DNA from 2 places in the Pseudarthrobacter sp. lyk4-40-TYG-27 genome. Region 1 is predicted to be linked to the other one. Evidence: riboswitches for the same ligand, from Rfam matches in the RefSeq annotation. Region 1 holds a riboswitch; the other holds the start of a gene.
What was found. Region 1 has a riboswitch for glycine ahead of gcvP (aminomethyl-transferring glycine dehydrogenase). Riboswitches for the same ligand answer to the same signal wherever they lie in the genome.
Positions count from the first base shown of each region.

Region 2: it holds a riboswitch for glycine, as region 1 does, so the genes downstream of both, gcvP (aminomethyl-transferring glycine dehydrogenase) here and gcvP (aminomethyl-transferring glycine dehydrogenase) in region 1, are expected to answer to the same signal.

Region 1 is NZ_JARVSH010000002.1:28,818-33,236, reverse strand. Features, by position in the region: gene gcvP (aminomethyl-transferring glycine dehydrogenase) at 1-2,296, opposite strand, end outside; glycine riboswitch at 2,486-2,582, opposite strand; gene QRM96_RS03585 (TetR/AcrR family transcriptional regulator) at 2,692-3,228, opposite strand; gene QRM96_RS03580 (MFS transporter) at 3,312-4,419, shown strand, end outside.
Region 2 is NZ_JARVSH010000003.1:2,779-7,197, reverse strand. Features, by position in the region: gene gcvP (aminomethyl-transferring glycine dehydrogenase) at 1-2,299, opposite strand, end outside; glycine riboswitch at 2,458-2,558, opposite strand; glycine riboswitch at 2,848-2,946, shown strand; glycine riboswitch at 2,947-3,042, shown strand; gene cycA (D-serine/D-alanine/glycine transporter) at 3,091-4,419, shown strand, end outside.

The DNA of each region.
Region 1 (4,419 bases):
CCATCAGCTTCACGTACGCCCACGAGATCGGCAGCACACCGGCCGAACCGAACCGGGACGCGGAGATCGCCACCCCGTGGCCCTCTTCATGGGCGGCCTTGTTCGCATCGCCCGGCATGAACGGTGCCAGGTGCGCCTTCGCGGCAACGGGCCCGACGCCGGGTCCCCCGCCGCCGTGCGGGATGCAGAAGGTCTTATGCAGGTTCAGGTGCGAGACGTCCCCGCCGAACCGGCCCGGCTGGGCCAGCCCCACCAGGGCGTTCAGGTTGGCCCCGTCGATGTAGACCTGGCCGCCGGCGGCGTGGACGGCGTCACAGACTTCGCGGACGTCCCCGTCGAACACGCCGTGGGTGGAGGGGTAGGTGATCATGATGGCCGACAGGACATCCCGGTTCGCCTCGATCTTGGCCGTCAGGTCCTCGTGGTCGATCGTCCCGTCAGCGGCGGTGGCCACCACCACCACCTTCATCCCGGCCAGGACGGCGGAGGCGGCGTTGGTGCCGTGCGCCGAGGCCGGGATCAGGCACACGGTGCGCTGCTGCTCGCCCCGGGAGTGGTGGTAGCCGCGGATCGCGAGCAACCCTGCGAGCTCGCCCTGCGAGCCCGCGTTGGGCTGGATGGACACCTGGTCATACCCGGTGATCGTGGCCAGGTCCGCTTCCAGGCCGGCGATGAGTTCGCGCCAGCCCTCGGTCTGGGAGTCCGGGGCGAACGGGTGGATCGAGGCGAACTCCGGCCAGGAAATGGCCTCCATCTCAGCCGTCGCGTTCAGCTTCATGGTGCACGAACCCAACGGAATCATCGTCCGGTCCAGCGCCAGGTCACGGTCCGAGAGCTTCCGAATGTAACGCAGCAACTGGGTTTCAGACCGGTGCGTATTGAACACCGGATGCTGCAGGTAGTCGGAAGAACGCTCGACGCCGGCCTCCAGCCCAAAGCCCTGGCCCTCGCTGTGTCCCTCGGCAACCGGGGCGCCGAAGACGTCGGCGACCTGCGCGACGATGGCCGGCGTCGTGGTTTCGTCGAGGGAGATGCCTACGGTGTCGGCGTCGATGGGCCGCAGGTTGATGCCGCGGGCCTCGGCGTCGGAAATCACTGCTGACGCACGGCCGGCAACACGGACCGTCAGGGTGTCGAAGAAGGAAGTGTGCAGGACATCCAGGCCGGCGGCCTTGAGCGCCGCGGCGAGGGTACGGGCGTGGCCATGCGTCGTTTCCGCGATCGCCTTCAGCCCGTCCGGGCCGTGGTACACCGCGTACATGGACGCAACGATGGCCAGCAGCGCCTGGGCGGTGCAGATGTTGGACGTGGCCTTCTCGCGGCGGATGTGCTGCTCGCGGGTCTGCAAAGCCAGGCGGTAAGCGGGAACGCCGGCGTCGTCCTTGGACACCCCAACCAGGCGGCCGGGCAGGGAACGTTCCAGGCCCTTGCGGACAGCCATGTAGGCGGCGTGCGGCCCCCCAAAGAACAACGGCACACCAAAGCGCTGGGCCGAGCCAACGGCAATGTCCGCGCCCTGCTCGCCCGGAGGTGTGATCAGTGTCAGGGCCAGCAGGTCCGCAGCCACCGTAACCAGCGCGCCGCGGTCCTTGGCAGCGGTAATGACGGCGGACTGGTCCCACACCCGGCCGGAGGCGCCGGGCTGCTGCAGCACGACGCCATTGATGGCACCCTCCGGCAGGCCCTTGGACAGGTCCGCGACCTCCACCTCGAAGCCCAGCGCCTCGGCGCGACCCTGCACGATGGCGATGGTCTGCGGAAGAACGTCGATGTCCAGGACCGTCTTGCCGTCCTTCGCTGCCGCGGACTTGTTGGCGCGGCGCATCAGGAGCACGGCCTCGGCCACGGCGGTGGCTTCATCCAGCAGCGAGGCGTTGGCGATGGGCAGTCCCACCAGGTCCTGCACCATGGTCTGGAAGTTCAGCAGTGCCTCGAGCCGGCCCTGCGAGATTTCCGGCTGGTACGGGGTGTAGGCGGTGTACCAGGCCGGGGATTCCAGGATGTTGCGGCGGATCACCGGCGGCGTCACGGTGTCGTAGTAGCCTTGGCCGATCATCTGGACTGCCGTCTTGTTCTTGGCGGCAAGCTTCCGCAGTTCCGTGAGGACTTCAACCTCGCTGAGGGCGTCCTGCAGGCGAAGGGCAGATTCCTGACGGATGACCTTGGGGACGGCGGTGTCAACCAGTGAGTCGACAGTGTCGTAGCCAACGGCTTTGAGCATGGTATCGACGTCGGCCTGGCGGCGCGCACCGATATGGCGGTCGACGAAAGTGGTGGAGGCTGGGCTAACCGGCACGAAGGAACTCCATTTACTCAGGCGGCGCAGGGTACGCCACAGCGATTCGGGTTCCTCCCCGCTCTGTATTGGACCTGAGAGTTTCCGCGGTGCCTGCCTGGCAGGACCCGCTTGCACCGTCGGTGAGCACACCGGCTCCGAATCCCCGATTGGGGGTCATGGGAACCGCCTGCTGCTTTCCAGAGGCGCCTCGCCGCGGCGGTACGGGGGCCTGCGAGATTCCTGGGGAGGATTTGCTCCTACGGCGCCTGCCTGTACACCGGCAGAACTCTCCCGCCGCAGATCAAAGGCTATTCACTTGTAAACCAGCCATGTGCTGGATCATGCGGGCCGGTGACAGCCCTCACAACATTCCATTGTCCTATGCCGCAACCCTTCCCGGCAAATGGCGGAGGCTACCTGCGAAGCCGCTCAAGGGCCGCCAGGAGTTCCTCCACGTCAGCCGCCGCTCCCCCTTGCGGCGCCGGGCCCACGGACAACATGGCGTTGAAATACAGCCCGTCCCCCATATACAAGACCGCTTTGGCCAGCCCCGGCCCCACGTCGGCCGCGATCTCGTCCAGCCACCGCTGCTGGATGGCCGCGAAACGGCGCCGCGTTTCCTGGTGCGCCACTTCCGCCAGCCTGGTGGCGGCAACGATGGCCCGGTCCAGCGGAGTGTCCGCCCAGACGGAGGAGCGGATGAAGTAGGCCGCCGCCCCCTCGGCGGCCGCGGCCATGGCGTCGGCGTCCTCTTTGGCCAGCCCGTCCAGGCGGTCCAGCAGCACTTCGATGAGCGCTTCCTTGTTGGGGAAGTGGTACAGCAGTCCCCCCTTGGACACGCCTGCCTTTTTGGCCACCGCGTCGAGCGTGGCCGCCCGCTCCCCCACGTCGATCAAGAGGGTTTCGAAGGCGTCAAGGACCGCATCACGGGCTACAGGCTTTCGGGGCATGCTTCCCATCATGCCCTCCGCCGGCGTCGAAAAGGGAAACGGCAAGGTTTTAAACTGTACCGTCTGGACGGTATATTTATTTTATGACGACTTCCCCTTCGACCTCGGCGCCTGCACGCAGCGGCGGAGCGGCCGGGCGGCCCCCGCGGCCCGACTGGCTCGCACTGGGGCTGCTGATGTTCCCGGTGCTGCTCGTCGCCGTGGACAATACCGCCCTGACATTCGCCCTGCCCGCCATCACCCGCGCCCTGGAACCCTCCGGTGTGCACGTGTTGTGGATTATTGACGCTTATCCACTGGTATTGGCCGGTCTCCTGGTATCGATGGGAAGCCTTGGCGACAGGATTGGGCGGCGCCGGTTGCTCATTATCGGCAGCACGGGCTTTGCCGGATTGTCCGCCGCAACGGCTTTTGCGCCCTCCGCGGAGTGGCTGATCGCCGGACGGGCCGCACTGGGGTTCTTCGGGGCGATGCTGATGCCCTCCACCTTGTCGCTGATCCGCAACATCTTCCCGGAGCCCAACCGCCGGCGGATGGCCGTCGCCATCTGGGCTGCCGGATTCTCCGGCGGCGCAGCCTTGGGGCCGATCTTCGGCGGCTGGCTGGTGGAGCATTTCTGGTGGGGCGCCGTGTTCCTGGTGGCGGTGCCCCTGATGGTTCCCCTGCTGGCACTGGGCCGCACTTTGATCCCGGAATCCAAGGACCCGTCGCCGGGAAGAGTGGACGTCCCGAGCATCCTGTTGTCCATGCTGGTGATGGTCCCCATGGTCTACGGCATCAAGGATGTTGCCACCGAAGGTCCGGGCCTGGCGGGCCTTGGCAGCATGGCGTTCGGCGTGGCGATGGGCGTGGTGTTCGTGCGGCGCCAGCACCGCTTGGAACACCCCCTGCTGGATATGTCGTTGTTCCGGAACCGGGTGTTCAGCATGGCCATCAGCGCCAACATCCTGGCCCTGTTTTCCTTCAACGGCTTCATCCTGTTCCTTGCCCAGCACCTCCAGCTCCTTGAGGGCCTGAGCCCGTCAGCCGCGGGCGTGGCGATGATTCCGGCGCTGGCAGCCACGGTGGTGGCCGGCTTGGTGGTGGTGCCGCTGGTTCGCAAGGTCCGCCCTGGCTACGTGGTGGCGGCGGGGCTGGCGTTCAGCGCCACGGGATACACCCTGGTGGCGTTTGGAAACCACGACGGCGGAC
Region 2 (4,419 bases), on a different contig from region 1:
GGCCCTGCCCGCCCATCAGCTTCACGTACGCCCACGAAATCGGCAGCACCCCGGCCGAACCGAACCGGGACGCCGAGATCGCCACACCGTGCCCGGGCTCGTGCGCGGCTTTGTTCGCATCGCCCGGCATGAACGGTGCCAGGTGCGCCTTGGCGGCAACGGGCCCGACGCCGGGTCCCCCGCCGCCGTGCGGGATGCAGAAGGTCTTGTGCAGGTTCAGGTGCGAGACGTCGCCGCCGAACCGGCCCGGCTGGGCGAGTCCTACCAGGGCGTTCAGGTTGGCCCCGTCGATGTAGACCTGGCCGCCGGCAGCATGCACGGCGTCACAGACTTCGCGGACGTCCCCGTCGAACACGCCGTGGGTGGAGGGGTAGGTGATCATGATGGCCGACAGGACGTCCCGGTTCGCCTCGATCTTGGCCGTCAGGTCCTCGTGGTCGATCGTGCCGTCAGCGGCGGTGGCAACCACCACCACCTTCATCCCGGCCAGGACGGCGGAGGCGGCGTTGGTGCCGTGCGCCGAGGCCGGGATCAGGCACACGGTGCGCTGCTGCTCGCCCCGGGAGTGGTGGTAGCCGCGGATCGCGAGCAACCCTGCGAGTTCGCCCTGGGAGCCCGCGTTGGGCTGGATGGACACCTGGTCATACCCGGTGATCGTGGCCAGGTCCGCTTCCAGGCCGGCGATGAGTTCGCGCCAGCCCTCGGTCTGGGAGTCCGGGGCGAACGGGTGGATCGAGGCGAACTCCGGCCAGGAAATGGCCTCCATCTCGGCCGTGGCGTTCAGCTTCATGGTGCACGAACCCAACGGAATCATCGTCCGGTCCAGCGCCAGGTCACGGTCCGAGAGCTTCCGAATGTAACGCAGCAACTGGGGTTCAGACCGGTGCGTATTGAACACCGGATGCTGCAGGTAGGCCGAGGTGCGCAAAATAGTGTCGGGCAGTTCGAATCCCTGGGCATCACCCACCGGACCGGCGCCAAAGGCGACGGCGACGGCGGAAAGTGTTGCCGCCGTCGTCGTCTCATCAACGGAGACGCCCACCGTGTCCGGATCGATGAAGCGCAGGTTGATGCCGCGGGCTTCAGCGGCGGTGACCACCTTGGCGGCCTTGCCCGGAACGCTGACGGTGAGGGTGTCGAAGAAGGAGTCCGTGACCAGTTCGCGGCCCAGTGACGTGAGTGCTGTTGCCAAGACCCTGGCCTTGTTGTGGACGGTCTCTGCGATCGCCTTCAGCCCGTCGGGGCCGTGGTACACCGCGTACATGGACGCAACGATGGCCAGCAGCGCCTGGGCGGTGCAGATGTTGGACGTGGCCTTCTCGCGGCGGATGTGCTGCTCGCGGGTCTGCAAAGCCAGGCGGTAAGCGGGAACGCCGGCGTCGTCCTTGGACACCCCAACCAGGCGGCCGGGCAGGGAACGTTCCAGGCCCTTGCGGACAGCCATGTAGGCGGCGTGCGGCCCCCCAAAGAACAACGGCACACCAAAGCGCTGGGCCGAGCCAACGGCAATGTCCGCGCCCTGCTCGCCCGGAGGTGTGATCAGTGTCAGGGCCAGCAGGTCCGCAGCCACGGTGACCAGCGCGCCCCGGTCCTTGGCAGCGGTGATGACGGCGGACTGGTCCCATACGCGGCCGGAGGCGCCGGGCTGCTGCAGCACGACGCCATTGATGGCACCCTCCGGCAGGCCCTTGGACAGGTCCGCGACCTCCACCTCGAAGCCCAGCGCCTCCGCACGGCCCCTGACAATAGCGATGGTCTGCGGAAGTACGTCGATGTCCAGGACAGTCTTGCCGTCCTTGGCTGCCGCGGACTTGTTGGCGCGGCGCATCAGGAGCACGGCCTCGGCCACGGCGGTGGCTTCATCCAGCAAGGAAGCGTTGGCTATCGGGAGCGCCGTCAGGTCCTGCACCATGGTCTGGAAGTTCAGCAGCGCCTCAAGCCGGCCCTGCGAGATTTCCGGCTGGTAGGGCGTGTAGGCGGTGTACCAGGCCGGGGATTCCAGGATGTTGCGGCGGATCACCGGCGGCGTCACGGTGTCGTAGTAACCCTGGCCGATCATCTGGACGGCAGTCTTGTTCTTGGCGGCAAGCTTCCGCAGTTCCGTGAGGACTTCAACCTCGCTGAGGGCGTCGGCCAGCTTGAGCGCAGTTTCCTGCCGGATGGACGCGGGGACGGCCACGTCAACCAGGCCGTCCACGCTGTCGTAGCCCACGGCCTTGAGCATGGTGTCGACGTCGGCCTGGCGGCGCGCGCCGATATGGCGGTCCACGAAGGATGTTGGAAGCGACTGAATCGTCATGAGGAACTCCAGGTCTGGCCGGCCAGGGTGGCACGGCGTGGGATGGGTTCCTCCCCGCTCTGTATTGGACCTGAGAGATTCCGCGTTGCCTGCTGGCGGCAGGGGACGCTTGCACCGTCGGTGAACCAGGCCGGAGCCTGGTTGCTTTCCAGAGTCGCCTCGCCGTGACGGTACATGGGCCTGAGAGATTCCTGGGGAGGATTTGCTCCTACGGCGCCTGCCCGGTGATTCGCCGGGAGGACTCTCCCGTCACAGCTCGAAAGGCTTATTCAAATGTGGGTGATTCGGCTCACAAGGTATCGGGACGAACCCGTCATTGGCAAATCGGCCAGGTTCGGTGAGGGGCTTGACTGGGCGCGTGATGCCTTCGTTCCCGCTTGTGTCGGAAGGGGTTTGACATTCGATCGTGACGGACACCACACTGAACCCGGGATTGGCGCCGCCGGTGGCTGGCTCAGCGTATCCGGAGCGGCCTACCAGTCGGCGCCTGTCCCGTGCATGCCCGGCGGCGGCCCAAAAAGCCGCCGACCTCCAACTGAATACGCCTTCGACCTGCGGCGGGAGAGTCCTGCCGGGTACACCCAGCAGGCGCCGTAGGAGCAAACCCTCCCCAGGAAACTCTCAGGCCCACGTACCGCCGCGGACAGGCAACTCTGGAAAGCAGCCGGGCATGACCTTGGCTCACCGACGGTGCAAGCGGCTTTGGCTGCGGAAACTCTCAGGTCCACAACAGAGCGGGGAGGAACCAAATCTTTGCGGCTCCAAAAGCCGCTTTATCGATGGAGTTCCTCATGGCGATTCATCCCCCCACGTCCAACAGCGAACCAGCCCGCGGCCAGGGTGCTGCCACGGCGGCCCGCAGCGGGCCTCCCCACCTGGAACGGCAACTCACCAACCGGCATATCCAGCTCATCGCCATTGGTGGCGCGATCGGCACAGGCCTGTTCATGGGTTCCGGCAAGACCATTTCCGCCGCCGGACCTTCCGTGATCTTCGTGTACATGATCATCGGCTTCATGCTTTTCTTCGTCATGCGGGCCATGGGCGAGTTGCTGCTGAGCAACCTGAACTACAAGTCCTTCAGTGATTTCGCCGCCGACCTCCTGGGTCCGTGGGCAGGCTTCTTCACCGGGTGGACGTACTGGTTCTGCTGGGTGATCACCGGAATCGCGGACGTCATCGCCATCGCCGGGTACTCAAAAGAACTTTGGCCGGCGCTGCCGCTTTGGATCCCGGGCCTGGCCACGGTGGGCATCCTGCTGCTGCTGAACCTCGCCACGGTCAAGGCGTTCGGCGAGACAGAGTTCTGGTTCGCCCTCATCAAGATCGTCGCCATCGCGGCCCTGATCATCGTGGGACTTTTCATGATCTTCACCGGTTTCCAGAGCGACGCAGGCACGGCTAGCTTCACCAACCTGTGGAGCCATGGCGGGTTCTTCCCCAATGAGTTCATGGGCTTTGTGGCCGGATTCCAGATTGCAGTATTCGCCTTCGTGGGCATCGAACTGGTGGGCACCACCGCCGCCGAGGCCAAGAATCCCGAGCGCACGCTGCCCAGGGCCATCAACGCCATCCCCGTCCGCGTGCTGCTCTTCTATGTCGGCGCGCTGGTCATCCTCATGGCAGTCACCCCGTGGACCCAGTTCGCCGCCGGCCACAGCCCCTTCATCGGGATGTTCTCCCTGGCCGGCCTCGGCGCCGCGGCCACGGTGGTCAACCTGGTGGTCCTCACTTCGGCGATGTCCTCTGCGAACTCCGGCATCTACTCCACGTCCCGCATGGTCTTCGGCCTGGCCCAGGAAGGCGACGCCCCCGGTGTCTTCAGCCGGCTCTCCACGAGGAAGGTGCCCAGCAACGCGCTGTTCCTGTCCTGCGTCCTGCTGCTGTCCGGCGTCGTACTCATGTATGCGGGCCAGGATGTTGGCATGGCCTTTGAAATGGTGACCACCGTGTCCGCCGTCTGCTTCGTCTTTGTCTGGTCGATCATCCTCGCGAGCTACATCTCTTTCCGGCGTCGCCGCCCGCACCTGCACGCGGCCTCGAAGTTCAAGATGCCCGGTGGCATCCCCGCCGTGTGGGTGGTGTACGCGTTCTTCGCCTTCGTTCTCTGGGCCCTGACC